Regions from separate parts of the Paenibacillus sp. JJ1722 genome, predicted to be linked through region 2. Evidence: predicted binding sites of a transcription regulator. Region 2 holds the regulator's gene; the other holds the start of a gene.
The links. Region 2 encodes LexA, which represses DNA repair genes until DNA is damaged. Its sites were predicted from a motif close to CGAACATATGTTCG; they were not measured.
Positions count from the first base shown of each region.

Region 1 (3,421 bases), 1.0 Mb from region 2:
TGAACATATTGTACTTGATCATTACATCTTCTAATACAGACAGTGAATAAGGACCAAAATGTATGATATACCTTCCATGTTTGCGTCCCTGTCCCTGCTCTACCCTAGTAATCATCAATTCCTCATGATCCGGAAAAAGAGAAATCCCTTGTTGCTTATTTGCTTCCGAAGTGTATTCATCTTCATCGTCCAACTGCAATATATTTCCCTCACTTTGAAATTCACGAAAGCAGCCTTTGAACACCTGCTACGCAAAAGTTAGATTCCACTGACAAAGCAGACTCTAGTTGATGCAAAAATGCCCTGCACAACTGTGCAGGGCATCAGAATCATGCTATTCAAACGGACGGTGCCATAACCCTGGCCCCAGTTCACAAACCAGGATTCACCGAGCTTTATTCAAGCTCCAACAATTCCTGTTCTTCCTTCGCTTGCTGTGCCAACTCTTCTTCTGTAGGCGGAGCAACCGTCGTAATCAGATTGCTGGCCACCCGAATTTTTTGTTCGATCGTACTAGCAATATTCGGATTTTCCTTCAAAAATTGCTTAGCATTCTCACGTCCCTGACCAAGGCGCTCACCTTCGTAGGAATACCAGGCTCCGCTCTTGTCGACAATGTCATGCTCCGTACCGATATCGATCAGGCTACCTTCTTTGGAAATGCCCTCACCGTACATAATATCTACCTCAGCCTGACGGAAAGGAGGGGCAACTTTGTTCTTCACGACTTTAATACGTGTGCGGTTACCCACAATGTCGTTACCCATTTTCAAACTTTCAATACGACGAACATCCAAACGTACCGTAGAGTAAAACTTCAAGGCACGTCCACCTGGTGTTGTTTCAGGGTTACCGAACATAACACCTACTTTTTCACGTAGCTGGTTAATAAAAATAGCAATGGTTTTCGACTTATTAATGGCTCCAGAAAGCTTACGCAATGCCTGAGACATCAAACGTGCTTGAAGACCAACGTGGGAATCTCCCATTTCGCCTTCAATCTCTGCCTTGGGCACAAGTGCCGCTACGGAGTCAACAACTACAATGTCTACTGCTCCACTACGTACAAGAGCTTCGGCAATCTCAAGCGCCTGCTCTCCTGTATCTGGTTGCGATAGTAACAACTCATCAATATTGACACCCAGCTTGCTTGCATACGACGGATCAAGCGCATGCTCGGCGTCGATAAAGGCGGCTTGTCCGCCTGTTTTTTGCACCTCTGCGATAGCGTGAAGAGCTACTGTCGTTTTACCGGATGATTCCGGTCCGTATATTTCAATAACCCGGCCTCTTGGAAAGCCGCCCGTTCCTAACGCAATATCCAAAGCAATCGAACCACTGGGGATCGTTTCCACTTGCATGTGGGTAGACTCACCCAACTTCATAATGGAACCTTTACCAAATTGCTTTTCTATTTGACGGAGCGCCATATCCAGCGCAGCACGACGATCTGACAATAAACTCACATCCTTCATTGTTTGTACTTTAATAATACCTTGTTTTGACACGCTTGCCAAGCATTTTTTCGAACATACATTCGTTTTTTTTGTTCACACAGCTCTCTTCTACAATTACACCTGTCTCTTAAAACAAAAAAAGAACCGCTGGCAAAAGGCTTTGCAACGGTTCTTCCGATAAGAAGATTATATCATGAATATCTATCTAAAACAACTCTACGACCCACACTGTACATAGATGTTTAAAAGAGTTTCTCGTTCTCTACCAGTCTGCGCCACAATCTGTACAGGATTGCTTTGACTGATCGCAGTCGGATTGTTTCACGGTTACCACTCAGTCTCAGTTCATGTACTTCCGTTTCCTTGTCGCGTTCAGCAATGCCAATATACACCAGACCGACTGGCTTCCGTTCGGAATACCCAGGCCCGGCAACACCAGTAACTGAAAGTCCAAAATCGCTGTCCATGATCATTCTTGCCTGCTCTGCAAGCACAAGGGCTACTTCCTTACTCACTGCACCTGGCGCTTGATCCCCTTCCAAATAATCATAAGGCACGTTGAGTAATTTCATCTTCATTTCATTGGAATAGCACACGATGCCACCTTGAAACATAACAGCACTGCCAGGTATAGAAGTGATGTGTTCCATCAGCATTCCACCTGTACAGCTTTCTGCCGCACTCACAGTGAGCCCGCGTTTGGCCATTAGATCTACGATAACCTTCTCCAGCGTAACATCTTCACTTGCATACATATATTCCGAAAGACGCTGCTGAATTTCTACTTCCGTAGCCGTCAGCTTAATTAGTGCTTCACTTTCGCTGGCCGCCTTGGTGGATATACGGATCGTGACTTCCCCTTCCTTGGCATAAGGAGCAATCGTGGGGTCTGTCTGGGATTGGATCAGATCTAACAAATGGGTTTCAAGAGCTGACTCACCGATCCCTGCAAATTTTAGCATTTTTGAATAAATTGGCATTTCCTCACCGCTCAATGCCTGCTGAAGCAACCAAGGTTTCGCTTGGTTTGCAAACATGGGTTTGAGTTCCTTAGGCGGTCCAGGCAAAACTACATAAAATTTACCGTCCTGTGCAATTGCGTCGCCCACAGCTAGCCCTGTCTCATTTTCAAGGGGAGTAGCGCCTTCAATAGAAAGCGCCTGCCGGCGGTTATTCTCGGTCATTTCTACCCCACGGTTACGGAAAAACTGATCTAGCTTGTCCATTGCAAGACGATCTATGTGCAATTTTCGCCCCAATACAGACGCTATCGCATCTTTCGTCAAATCATCCTGAGTCGGTCCCAGACCACCGGAAAACAAAATAATATCCGCACGCTTCTGAGCAATTCTTATCGCTTCCTGAAGCCGATCTATGTTATCGCCAACTACAGTCTGAAAATATACATCGATTCCGATTGTAGCCAACTCTTGTGACAAATATTGAGCATTTGTATTCACTATTTGTCCGAGCAATAACTCTGTACCTACTGCAATTATTTCAGCTTTCATCAATTCTTCCTCCTGTACTGCGAATATTATGGGAATTATGTAAAGAAACAGCAATAAGTTTAGTCCCTATTGCTGTTTCCATAAAATTTATCCTGTTAAACTTTGGAGGAGCTCAGCAAGTGGATATTTTTCACAAAATAATCAATACCCGAATAAATGGTGATCAACACCGCTGCCCATATCGCTATTAAATCAAACGGGATACCAAGAAAAACAAACGGGAAATTATTAATGAGCAACGCTACAATAGCAACGATCTGGATGATCGTCTTCAATTTGCCCCAATTGCTTGCAGCAACCACAGAACCATCCAGTAAGGCAATCTGACGCAGACCCGTAACCGCAAACTCACGGCTAACAATCACAACGACAATCCACGAATCGATTTTTCCCATTTCTACCAAGGAAACCAAAATGGCGGTTACCAAAAGCTTATCAGCAAGGGGGTCCAAC
Region 1 covers NZ_CP182500.1:2,322,581-2,326,001, reverse strand. Annotated here, with positions in the region: gene ACM1ND_RS10585 (regulatory protein RecX) at 1-199, opposite strand, end outside; gene recA (recombinase RecA) at 396-1,457, opposite strand; gene ACM1ND_RS10575 (competence/damage-inducible protein A) at 1,700-2,968, opposite strand; gene pgsA (CDP-diacylglycerol--glycerol-3-phosphate 3-phosphatidyltransferase) at 3,064-3,421, opposite strand, start outside.
Region 1: the regulator LexA is predicted to act here: its motif matches at 1,527-1,540, upstream of recA (recombinase RecA).

Region 2 (3,421 bases):
AGCTGCATTAAGTCAGATAAGAGCATCTGTAGTCCAGCCGTTGAGTAGGATATGATGGAGTTTGTGGAATACGGTGGTGGGGAAGTGGGGCCTTATAAAGTTTTAAAATAAAAAATTGAGCAAACAATGCAGCAACGTACAAACCATGGACGGATATACAGCCGGAATACTTAAGTGAAAAAAGCTGAAGCAAGTTTGAGGGCTATAGGTGTGGTCAGTTGTACACAAAGTATTTGAGTCAAGAATGCTGCTGCTTTTGACTGGGTACCATTTCGCTTCTGTTTTAACCAGTGGAAGCATAGTTGAATATGTATGTTAAAAGGAAGGCAACTGAATTTAGCAGTTCTATGGGATTTAGGAGTTGGGTGTATCGTTTAACACAAAAAAAGCAGGAAGAATCCTTCCCGCTTTTGCTTGAAAACGATTATTAACGTCTGCGTTGTCTATCATTTACGCTAAACAGATTAACAGCCAGTGCGTTACCTCTTGCACGCGCAATGGCTCTTTGAGTGGAACGGATGTTTAATCTTCTTCTTCTTAAATCACGTTTGCAATGTCTTCTGCTCATAATATCACCTCCCTTCAAGAAATGAAGGTACGGTTAAATCTTAGTGGCGTTTATGCTTACGCTTGGAAATTTTGATATTCAAGGCATTGGTTGCTAGTGCATTTCCGCTTCCTGTTTTAGCAGCTGCGGCTTGAAAGACTTTAACGACCAGATATCTGTTTTTCCCGATGCGATGCTTATACGTTTTAACTCTATTTCTGATCATCTGCATATCTCCTTTGCTTAGTTCTGCTATATACATATGTCAATTGTGATAGTAATGTATCAGCATAAATCTATTAAAAGCAAAAAGAAGCTAGTACCTATATTCCTAATGGATAATAAAAAAACTCATGCGAACCTGTCTTCGCCTTTTCAACTTTACGTTGCAGGAGAATGTTACAGGCAGGTCGGCATGAGTCTAATAGTGTAGATAAAGATAATAGGCAGTTAGTATGAAAATTATTTACTATTAAGAGTGTTAAGTTTTTTCTCGTAGTACGCCTCTTGAGCAAGAATATGATTCAGTTGTTCAGAGAGCTGTTTATATTCTTGGCTGTCTTCTGGATAATTATTTCTTTCGAAAATTACAGCTTCGAGTTGCTTTTCTAAATACCTGAAATGGATAAGTATTTGTATATACTTAATACGGTCATAGGTTGTTATGTGGGAGTTCTCTTTTGCATACAAATGATCCATTGTTGGAACTACACAGCTTATGGCGATAAATATCACAACAAACGCTGAAATTATAATTTTTTTCATTTAATTCCTCCTACAGAGCTATAAGTAATTAATATACCATATTTATCTAAAACAAAGAAAGATCTATTAGTTTTGCCCATGACAGTATAGCTGCTCAAGGTCAGTGGGGGATTATTTGAGATGAGGAGGCTGATTTTTAGTAGAAAAAATAGGGATAGGTTGCTGAAATGAAAAAATAGTTGTGAGATACATAATAAACATAATAGCAATACAAAACCGGCTTGCCCTAGGCAGCCGGTTTTGTATTAGTGGATAGAATAACGGGGAAGAAAGAACGAGAAATCAGTGGAAGTCCCGGAAGAGTCCTACAACCTTGCCCAAAATGCTGACGTGTGTCAGGCGAAGCGGTTCAAAGGCTGGATTTTCAGGTTGAAGCCGAATATGATCCTTTTCTTTGTAGAAGGTTTTAACTGTAGCTTCGTCTTCATCTGTCATAGCTACAACAATATCACCATTATCAGCGGTCTGCTGCTGACGTACGATTACATAGTCTCCGTTAGCAATACCAGCTTCAATCATGCTTTCGCCTACAACAGATAACATGAATATTTTATCCTCACCAACAAAGTGTTGGGGAAGAGGAAAGTAATCTTCAATATTTTCTGTCGCCGTAATAGGAAGGCCAGCAGTTACTTTGCCGACGACGGGGACACGACTAATGGAGTAATTAATCAAGTTGCTGTTATCCGATTCGTCTTGACCGAGTAACTCAATAGCCCGTGGTTTTGTAGGATCGCGGCGAATGAGTCCTTTTTTCTCTAAACGATCCAAATGACCATGAACCGTAGAACTGGAGGCTAATCCGACAGCCTCGCCTATTTCGCGTACAGAAGGGGGGTATCCCTTTAGACGCACTTCATTGCGGATAAATTCAAGAATGGCCTGCTGGCGGCTCGAAATCTTAGACATACCGTATCAACCCCATTTAGTAACGTTTGGGAAAATTATAGCATAGAACCTCCGTTCGTACAAACATAAGTTCTAAATAATCCCTGAAAATAATTGCGAACTTTTGTTCTCTTTTCTATTGAACAAAACAAATGTTCGTGTTATATTGTGAAAACATAAGAACAAACGTTTGGAGGACACAGCCAATGATGAAATATAGCACTTATCAAAGTATTTTTCCGATGAATTTAGAAAATTTACAGGAGACTCGAAAAGAGGGTAGGGCACGTTTTATGCAGATTATTACCAATACTCTTTTACTTAAGCTTCTTATTATAGTGATTGTTGCTTGGATTGCAGGGGCAGGTGTACTTACAGTTTTCGCGGCACCTTCAGCTTCCAAGGAAGAAGTGACTAAACTGACCGTACAACCTGGGGATACGTTGTGGGAGATTGCCGCAAATCATAAACCGGAACGAATGGATACACGGGTATATATAGAAGGAATTGTGCGGATTAACGGTTTGGAGGATCGGGGAGTGCAAGTAGGTCAGGTACTCAAGCTTCCTAACTTCTGATCTATAGACTATTAGAGCTTGTCAGGGAGCGTAATACGGGAGCCTTGACAAGCTCTTTTCTACATGTCAAAGTGTATTATATCTTTGCTTTTATGGAGGGGACACAATTTGGATATAGACAGCTTGGTACAGCGCATTAATGAATTAGCGCGCAAAGCAAAATCCGAGGGTTTGACGGAAGAGGAAGCCACAGAGCGCGCCAATCTTCGGGAAATTTATTTAGGTAACATTCGCCGTAATTTTCGGCAGCAGCTTGAGACGATTGAATTTGTGGACGATGATACATCGAAAGGAAATGACGGGCTGAAGCATTAATGTTGTTAAAGTGCCCAAGCCTGCAATTTGCCTTTTGTTTTAGGTACCTTTTATGGTATCTATATAGATCAGCTTTGAGGCAATTGTTTTAATGTAATATATCTGGGAAGGAATTGAGAGATGGCCCGATCATTTGAAAGAAAAGTACGCAAAAACACAGCGCATTTAAATAAATCGCGCAAAAAGCAAGGCATTCAAACCATTAGCGGCGCAGGTTCTACAATGGATATTTTCCGTGGCCGTAACATTACTGTGCCAATTATGCTGGCTGGTCTTTCTGTATTGTACATGCTTATGAGTTACTTTTTGACTAAGACCGGTATGCGAG
Region 2 covers NZ_CP182500.1:3,337,241-3,340,661, reverse strand. Annotated here, with positions in the region: gene ACM1ND_RS14660 (hypothetical protein) at 428-568, opposite strand; gene ACM1ND_RS14655 (hypothetical protein) at 609-773, opposite strand; gene ACM1ND_RS14650 (hypothetical protein) at 1,010-1,312, opposite strand; gene lexA (transcriptional repressor LexA) at 1,595-2,221, opposite strand; gene ACM1ND_RS14640 (LysM peptidoglycan-binding domain-containing protein) at 2,410-2,778, shown strand; gene ACM1ND_RS14635 (DUF896 domain-containing protein) at 2,887-3,093, shown strand; gene ACM1ND_RS14630 (hypothetical protein) at 3,214-3,421, shown strand, end outside.